DNA from 2 places in the Methylophaga sp. UBA3613 genome. Region 1 is predicted to be linked to the other one. Evidence: predicted binding sites of a transcription regulator. Region 1 holds the regulator's gene; the other holds the start of a gene.
What was found. Region 1 encodes FNR, which switches genes on or off when oxygen is low (the NO sensors DNR and NnrR bind a similar motif). Its sites were predicted from a motif close to TTGATNTANATCAA; they were not measured.
Positions count from the first base shown of each region.

Region 2: a site for FNR is predicted at 2,199-2,212, ahead of B3S93_RS04790 (cytochrome-c peroxidase). Genes of this name have one in related genera too.

Region 1 covers NZ_DFLS01000007.1:184,417-188,634, forward strand. Annotated here, with positions in the region: gene hisA (1-(5-phosphoribosyl)-5-[(5-phosphoribosylamino)methylideneamino]imidazole-4-carboxamide isomerase) at 1-616, opposite strand, end outside; gene hisH (imidazole glycerol phosphate synthase subunit HisH) at 642-1,277, opposite strand; gene hisB (imidazoleglycerol-phosphate dehydratase HisB) at 1,327-1,920, opposite strand; gene fnr (fumarate/nitrate reduction transcriptional regulator Fnr) at 2,018-2,767, shown strand; gene B3S93_RS09540 (OmpW/AlkL family protein) at 2,868-3,548, shown strand; gene murJ (murein biosynthesis integral membrane protein MurJ) at 3,596-4,218, opposite strand, start outside.
Region 2 covers NZ_DFLS01000004.1:554,687-558,904, reverse strand. Annotated here, with positions in the region: gene B3S93_RS04800 (sensor domain-containing diguanylate cyclase) at 1-287, opposite strand, end outside; gene B3S93_RS04795 (pyrroloquinoline quinone-dependent dehydrogenase) at 366-2,117, opposite strand; gene B3S93_RS04790 (cytochrome-c peroxidase) at 2,303-3,304, shown strand; gene B3S93_RS04785 (cysteine hydrolase family protein) at 3,355-3,957, opposite strand; gene B3S93_RS04780 (catalase family peroxidase) at 4,022-4,218, opposite strand, start outside.

The sequences.
Region 1 (4,218 bases):
TATCGTCATAGTTGCTGACACCGCCGGAAGCAATTACCGGGATATTAATGGCGCGAGCAAGGTCACGAGTGGACTCAAGATTAACACCCTGCATCATGCCGTCTCGGCTGATATCGGTGTAAATAATAGCCTCAACACCATCCTGTTCAAACTGTTGGGCAATATCGATGACATCGTGATTGGACAACTTGGACCAGCCATCGATTGCAACCTTGCCGTCTTTGGCGTCGAGACCAACAATAATATGACCCGGAAACTCGGCACAAACATCGCCAACGAAATGCGGAGCATTGATGGCTTTTGTGCCAATAATGACATAGCGAACACCAGCATCCAGGTAGGTTTGGATGGTGTCTTCATCACGAATGCCACCACCAACCTGTACATCAAGATCAGGAAATGCAGCGCAAATTCGATGAATAACATCAGCGTTAACCGGATTACCCGCAAAAGCACCGTCCAGATCCACCATGTGCAAACGTTTGGCACCGGCTTCAACCCATCTGGTTGCAACCGCCAGCGGATCTTCTGAAAATACGGTGTTATCTTCCATGCGTCCCTGACGCAATCGAACGCAGTGACCCTCTTTAAGATCAATGGCAGGGATTAATAACATAACGCTTTCTCCATCAAACAAAATGTCAGGACTGACCGTCCCAATTAATAAAATTTTTCAATAACTGTAAGCCGGCATGCTGGCTTTTTTCGGGGTGAAACTGTACTGCAAAAAGGTTTTCATGCGCCAACGCTGCTGCAAAAGGTAAAGCGTAATGACTACGACCAGAGATTTTGGTTTCATCGGCGGGCTGTACATAAAAACTATGAACAAAATAAAAGCGACTATTCTGTGGTATATCTTGCCATAAGGGGTGGACGCAGGTTTGTTCGACTTCATTCCAGCCCATGTGTGGTACTTTCAGGCCCTGCTCAACCGCTTCTTTAAAATACAGAACGTCACCTTCAATGATGTCCAATCCAGCCGAGCCTTGGTTTTCCTGACTATGCGTTAATAAAGCCTGCATACCCAGACAAATTCCCAGAAAAGGTTTTTTGCTGGCCATTTCACAGATGAGCCTGTCGAGTTCAAGTTTTTTGAGTTCCGCCATACAGTCACGAATCGCGCCGACACCCGGGAATACGATGTGATCTGCTGCCCGAATCTCTGACGGATCAGCGGTAACGAGAATTTTAGTGTGGTTATCAGCTACGGCTTCCAATGCTTTGGAGACTGAGCGTAAATTACCCATGCCGTAATCAATAACTGCAACGCAACGCATAAAACAAAGACCTGCTCTAGAATGTGAGAGTTATAAAATCGTTAACCGATTATAATGCGCCCTTGGTGGATGGCAATTGCTGTAAGGCTCGTTCATCTAATGTGACAGCCATTCGCAGGGCCCGACCGAACGCTTTAAAAATGGTTTCAGCAATATGATGCGCATTTCGGCCTTTAAGATTATCAATATGCAATGTAATACCGGCATGATTGACTAAACCCTGAAAGAATTCATAAAACAAATCAACATCAAATTCACCGATTTTGTCTCGAGTAAATGTCACATCGAATTCAAAGCCGGGTCGGCCAGATAAATCCAATACTACACGAGACAAAGCTTCATCCAGTGGGACATAGGAATGACCATAACGGACCACACCTTTTTTATCCCCCAGCGCTTTTTTTAATGCCTGACCAATTGTGATACCAACATCCTCAACGGTATGATGAGCATCAATGTGCAGATCGCCTTTGGCGTTGATTTGCAGGTCGAATAAACCGTGACGGGCAATCTGTTCCATCATGTGATCAAGGAATGGCACGCCGGTTTCGGATTGAAATTTTCCGCTTCCATCCAGATTGATGGAGACTTCAATTTGAGTTTCGAGCGTGTTACGCGCAACAGTGGCGCTACGAACGGTCATTTGCTTTCCTGAAAACTGAAATAAAAACAAATAATAACTGTTTCAGTGGCGGGTTTGAAGCGTTATCATGTCCTGTGACTTTTTTACGGATAATAAAATGACACAAGCTCGGGTGATTACGCCATTATTTGAGGACTTGGCTAAGGTTGAACATCATCATCAGCTCGCCTGTCAATCATGTGCTTTGTATCGGTTATGCCTGCCCTTGGGGCTGCATCGGGATGACCTGACCAAGCTCGATCAAATCATTAAACGCAGTGCTGGATATAAACGCCACCAGATTCTGTTTGAACCCTCCTCTACTTTTAAAACAATCTTTGTTGTTCGTTCTGGTTCGTTCAAAACCACGATCTCTGCGACGGATGGGCGCGAACAGGTCACCAACTTTTATTTCCCCGGTGAATTTATTGGTATGGATGCAATTTACCAGCAACGTTATTTATCCACAGCCCGGGCACTTGAAGCCAGCAGTGTTTGCGAATTGCCTTATGAGCGCCTGCAGGAATTCAGTGCGACTATCCCGGAGTTGCAAAATCAATTGATGACCCGTTTGAGCAAAGAATTGTCATCGGATAAAAATTTATTATTGTCTCTCGGCAAAAAAACCGCCCAGGAAAAGCTGATTAGTTTTTTACTGTCTCTATCACAGCGTTTCAGTGAACGTGGTTACTCGTCGATGTCATTTCAATTGACCATGTCCCGAGGGGATATTGCCAACCATCTGGGATTGGCGATTGAAACGGTCAGTCGTTTATTTACCCAGTTACAGGATCAGCAGTTATTGTCGATTCAGGGCAAAGAAGTAACGATTTTAGACCTGCCAGCATTAAAACAACGCTGCGGATAGCCTGAACCACACTTTATTGACCTGGATCAATGTTGATCTCCAGATACTCCGTATGATCTGAAATTGTGTTCCACAACAGATCATTATTCGGAGTCGTGCCATGAAAAAAATTCCCCTGATTTCCTCAATCCTACTTGCTGCTGGTCTTGCCAGCCCTGTTTCAACTGTGATGGCTTATGAGGCCGGTGACTGGTTAATTCGGGGACGGGTTATCAATGTGAATCCAAATGATAGCAGCGGCACTCTCAGCCTCAATGGTGCAGATACTGGATTAAAAGGGGTAAAAGTCGATAGCGATACGGTTCCAGAACTGGATATTACCTATATGATCAACCGCAACTGGGGTGTAGAGCTGATTTTAGGCTATTCAGAACATACCGTTACCGGGGAGAAAAATTGGGGAGTGCTCGGTGATGTTATTGATACCAAAGTACTGCCACCCACATTGACGCTGCAATATCACTTTTTGCCAGGCTCAAATATTCGTCCTTATATCGGGGCTGGGGTGAACTACACCTATTTCTTTGATGAAGAAGTTCCGAGCAGTTCTTTACTTAGCAGTCCAGGCGATAAGGTCAAACTGGACAGCTCCTGGGGTTGGGCTGCACAAGCCGGGGTAGATATTGCCATCAATCAGGATTGGTTTATCAATATGGATGTCAAATATCTGGACATTGATACGACAGCCAGTTTCAAAAATGTACTTGGCACCAATAGCGCAAAAATTGATGCTGATATTGATCCCTTTGTTTATGGTATCGGTATAGGCCGCCGTTTCTAAATTCCTCTCTAAGGCCCTAAAAAAGCCCTCCTGATGGAGGGCTTTTTTTATTCCTGGCTTTGTGGTGTGACTAATGTTTTCAGCCTGACGCCACATAGAGTCAATACAGCAAAATAAACAATTGCAGAAGTCGTTATCAGCCCCATCAATATGCCAAACCGATGCCAGCCACTCCAGCTTATCCAATCGCCATTAATCGGCGTTACCCATAACAAGAACGCTATTAATACGATATTGGCGAGCAGCATACGGATAAAAAATAAGCCCCAGCCAGCGATAGGTTGATAGACCGCTTTTTTTCGAAGTGTGTAATACAGTAAGCCAGCATTGAGCATCGCTGATAAAGCTGTGGCTAAAGCCAGCCCCACATGGGCCAGATAAATCATCAACACAATGTTCAGTCCCATATTGCTTATCATCGCAATAATGCCGATTTTGACAGGGGTTTTGGTGTCCTGACGGGCATAAAAGCCCGGTGCAAGTACCTTGATAAAAATAAATGGCAATAAGCCCAAACCATATGCCATCAAGCTTAATGATGCCTGATGGGCATCATTTGGCGTGAATTCGCCATATTGAAACAAGGTAAGCAACAACGGTTCAGCAAGAATAATCAGGCCGATAGCGGCTGGTGTACCGATTAAAAATACCCAGCGTAACGCCCAGTCAA
Region 2 (4,218 bases), on a different contig from region 1:
CGTCCAGCATGGTTAGTGAGCATGCTGGTAATGGTTGGCACATTATTGGTGGCAACAGCTTCTCTGAATCCAAAGTCCTGAATAATGACTCTGGTGGCGTAATGTAAATTGGTTTCCCGGCTGTCGATGTACTGATGCAGAAAATAAGCAGCATTTGCCACCTGTTCACGGATTTGCTGCTGATTATGTTTATGAATAAACCAACCATGGCTCAGCTGCATCGCGAAAGCTGTCAGTAAAATCAGACTGACACAAAGTAGAATCATCCTGGTCTGGATGCTATTCATCTATAAGTCGTTTCCATAATATGCAGCGTATTCAGCCATCTGAACTCCGTTCATCAGGATTTATTAATCTGTAACTCTTCAGGGTAAACGCCATACCTTGATTTTTTGTCCAGTTTTGAAACCAAACAGACGATTGCCACCCACCGCAACAGCAATATGCTGTTTACCATTAACGCTGTATGTAATCGGTGGCGCATTGACGCCCGCTTCCGTTTTACCACTCCAGCGTTTTTCTCCCGAATCAGCATCAAAGGCCATCAGTTCACCGCTCCCTTCTCCGGTGAACACCAGACCACTGGCTGTACTTAAAACGCCGCCTATCAATGGATTTTCAGTTTTGACCTGCCAGACTATTTCTCCACTATCTAAATCAATTGCAGTTAATAAACCATGTTTTTCAGGAGTATTTAAAGGAGACATCGAAGAATAACGCACCGCTTCTTCTCCATCCTTGGCAGCCTGTTTGTGTAATTTATATTCCACCGGCCAGTGAATGGCGGCAATAAATACCAAACGTCTGCGAGCATCCACTGAAACGGGAGACCAGTTTGCACCGCCCATTACACCAGGATAAATAATCGTTCCTTCACTGCTGGGAAGTTCAAACATGTTTTTTTGCGGGACAAAGGCTTCGCTTTTATAGAGAAACTTACCATTACGTCTGTCATGTACATAAAACCAGCCCGTTTTACCAGCCTGACCAATTGCGGGAGTAGGTTGCCCCTTAATGGTAATATCAAACAAAACCGGCGGACTGGCTACATCATAACCCCAGCTGTCATGCGGGACTTGTTGGTAATGCCAGCGATAATCGCCACTGTTGGCATCAAGTGCCAGTAATGAACTGCTGTAAAGATTATCACCTGGTCTGGATGAGCCTTCCATTTGCGGTGATGGATTACCGGTACCAAAATGCAGAATGCCAGTATATGGGTCAATAACCGGCGTACTCCATGCCGAAGCACCACCATAACGCCAGGCGTCACCGTGCTGTTCCAGAGCGGCTTTTTCTTTTGCTATATCGCGAGGTAATTTCACCCCATCAGCTGTTTTGGTAACAAAATCACCTTCCCAATTTTCAGACTTGATGGTGTCAAACTGCCATTTTTGTTTACCAGTTTCGATGTCATATCCTGCCATGAAACCACGGCGCCCATATTTCCCGGCGATACCGACTACAGCGCCCAAAGGTGAATCAGAATCCGTAGCATCAAGATGTAATCCATATCCCACGCCGGTGATGCCAATAATGACTGTATCCTGATAAATCATCGGGGCCATATTGATGCCCGCTCCCGAGGTACCGGAGACGCTGCCCAGTTCAGTATCGTCCAGCGTACTAACATCTTCCTGAATACCACTGTTTTCATCAACAACACGATTATCCCAGCGTTTTTCTCCTGTTTTGGCATCCAATGCAATCAATCTGGCATCAATGGTGCCGGTAAAAACCATACCATTTGATACAGCCACACCGCGATTGGCAGGACCACAGCAAATGGGATAATCTTCATCTAAATCATGCTCATAACGCCATAATTGTTGACCACTCGCGGCATCCAGTGCGACCACATCGTTAAACGGCAAAGAAACATACATCACGCCATTCTGAACCACCGGTGTTGCCTGAAAGGTTTCATTTACACCGGTATCAAATTCCCATGCTTCAACCAGCTCCATAACATTGCTTTTGTTAATTTGGACCAGCTTACTGTGCCGTTGATGTAGATCATCGCCACCATAAACCGGCCATTCAATCTCTGTTGCTAAAACTGGCAGGGATAAAACAGTTAAAAGCCCTCCCAACCAGAAGATGTGTTTTAAAGGCATGGTTTTCTCTCTCTTAATTATTTTTAGTTATGATAACAATTACTATCGAACAAGAATTTTTTATCCCGTAAATTGGATCTTATGATCCAGATCAAATCAAAGCCCGATAACCCTACAGCAAATAATAAGTCTCCCTAAAATCAAATTATCAACATCTGTTGTTAATCAGATAAGTGAGGTAAGTAATGTATAAAACACTACTGGTAGGACTTATAACGTTTTTAAATATATCCCTTGTGTTGGCAGATAATTTTAGAAATGAGCCCATCAAACCGATACAGCCATTTATTATTACCGAACCCGCCAAAGTTGAACTCGGGAAAAAACTTTTTTTTGACCCCAGACTCTCCCGCTCAGGGTTCATATCTTGTAATTCCTGTCATAATCTCAGTATGGGAGGCAGTGATAACTTGCCGACTTCCATTGGTCATAATTGGCAGCAAGGACCAATCAACTCTCCCACCGTACTCAATTCCAGTATGAATCTGGCCCAGTTCTGGGATGGTCGGGCAGCCGATTTGCAGGAACAGGCTGCCGGACCAATTGCTAATCCGATGGAAATGGCTTTTAGCCACTCTCTGGCCATTGATGTTTTGCGTTCGATTCCACAATACGTTGCAGCATTCAATAAAATCTATGGCAGTAATGAGATTACTCTGGATCAGGTTACCAATGCCATAGCAGCTTTTGAAGAAACCCTGGTCACTCCCAATTCCCGTTTTGATCTTTGGCTTAAAGGCAGTGACAATGCCTTGACTGACACTGAAATTGCCGGTTATCAGAAATTTAAAGAAATCGGTTGTGTGGCTTGTCATAACGGGGCTGCTGTAGGTGGCAGTTCATTCCAGAAGATGGGGATTATGGAACCCTACCAGACCGAAAACCCGGCTGAAGGACGTATTGCAGTGACCGGTAAAGATGCCGATCGCTTTTCATTCAAAGTACCAACTTTACGCAATGTTGAATTGACTTACCCATACTTCCATGACGGTGCCTATTGGAAACTGGAAGATGCCGTCGATGTGATGGCCAGACTGCAACTGGGACAGAAGCTGGAAAAACAGGACATTCAAAACATAACGGCATTTTTGAAAACCCTGACGGGTGACCAGCCTCAATTTGCCGTACCACAATTGCCACCCTCTACTGGCGACACACCGATTCCTGTTCCATTTGAAAAGGAATAAGTAAAAAAGCCCGCCAGAGTTGATAACTGGCGGGCTTTTCTATTGAGCTGTTAATCAGACAGGTCTGAAACCCTATCAACTACTGCCGCATATAAATCTCGAGTTGAAGCAATCGCGCCATCCTGAACCTGTTCAGCCGAAATAACTTTGCCACCAGCAGCCTGAAGCGGGCGGGTTGCAGTCGTACTGGCCACAACTGTAGGTTTATACCCCAGATTAAATCCGCCATGCGCGGTGGAATTTACACACATATGTGTCATAAAGCCTGCCAACACTATATTTTCAATATTCAGTGATTTCAGTCTTTGATCCAATTCAGTTTGCACAAATGCATTGGGAAAGTTTTTAGTAATAACGTATTCCCCGTCTTGAGGTGCCACCTCATTGGAAATCTGACCAATATCCGTCGTGAGATCGTAAGGTGAGCCCACACCACCATCATGTTGAATATGAATGATAGGGATATTTAACGACCTTGCACGTTCCAGCAAAGCTTTGGCTTCCAAAATAGCTTTTTCCACGCCCGTGAGATGCATAACACCGGTTCGATAGGTATTCTGACAATCAATCATAATTAATGCTGAATTACCCAACTTTGCCGGCTGATGCCCTAAGCCGACAATATCTCTTAATGTTTGTGACGCTTGTGTCATAACAGTCCTCTTTGAATGTTCAAAAATTTACCCGCGGTATGGTTTGCTTCAGTCTTGCTGCCGATCAATCCATGCGATGCTGAAAACTCAACGCATAAGCACCCGGTCTGGCTAATAAAATAGGATCAGAAGATGGCTCAATCCCCTCTGGCAAAGCCAATGGATTAAACATCGTCGCTTTTTCATACTCGGCAGCATCTGCCATCGGTGCCTCGATCACAATAGTCCCTAACTCAACCACCTGGCGATCATCCGGCCAAA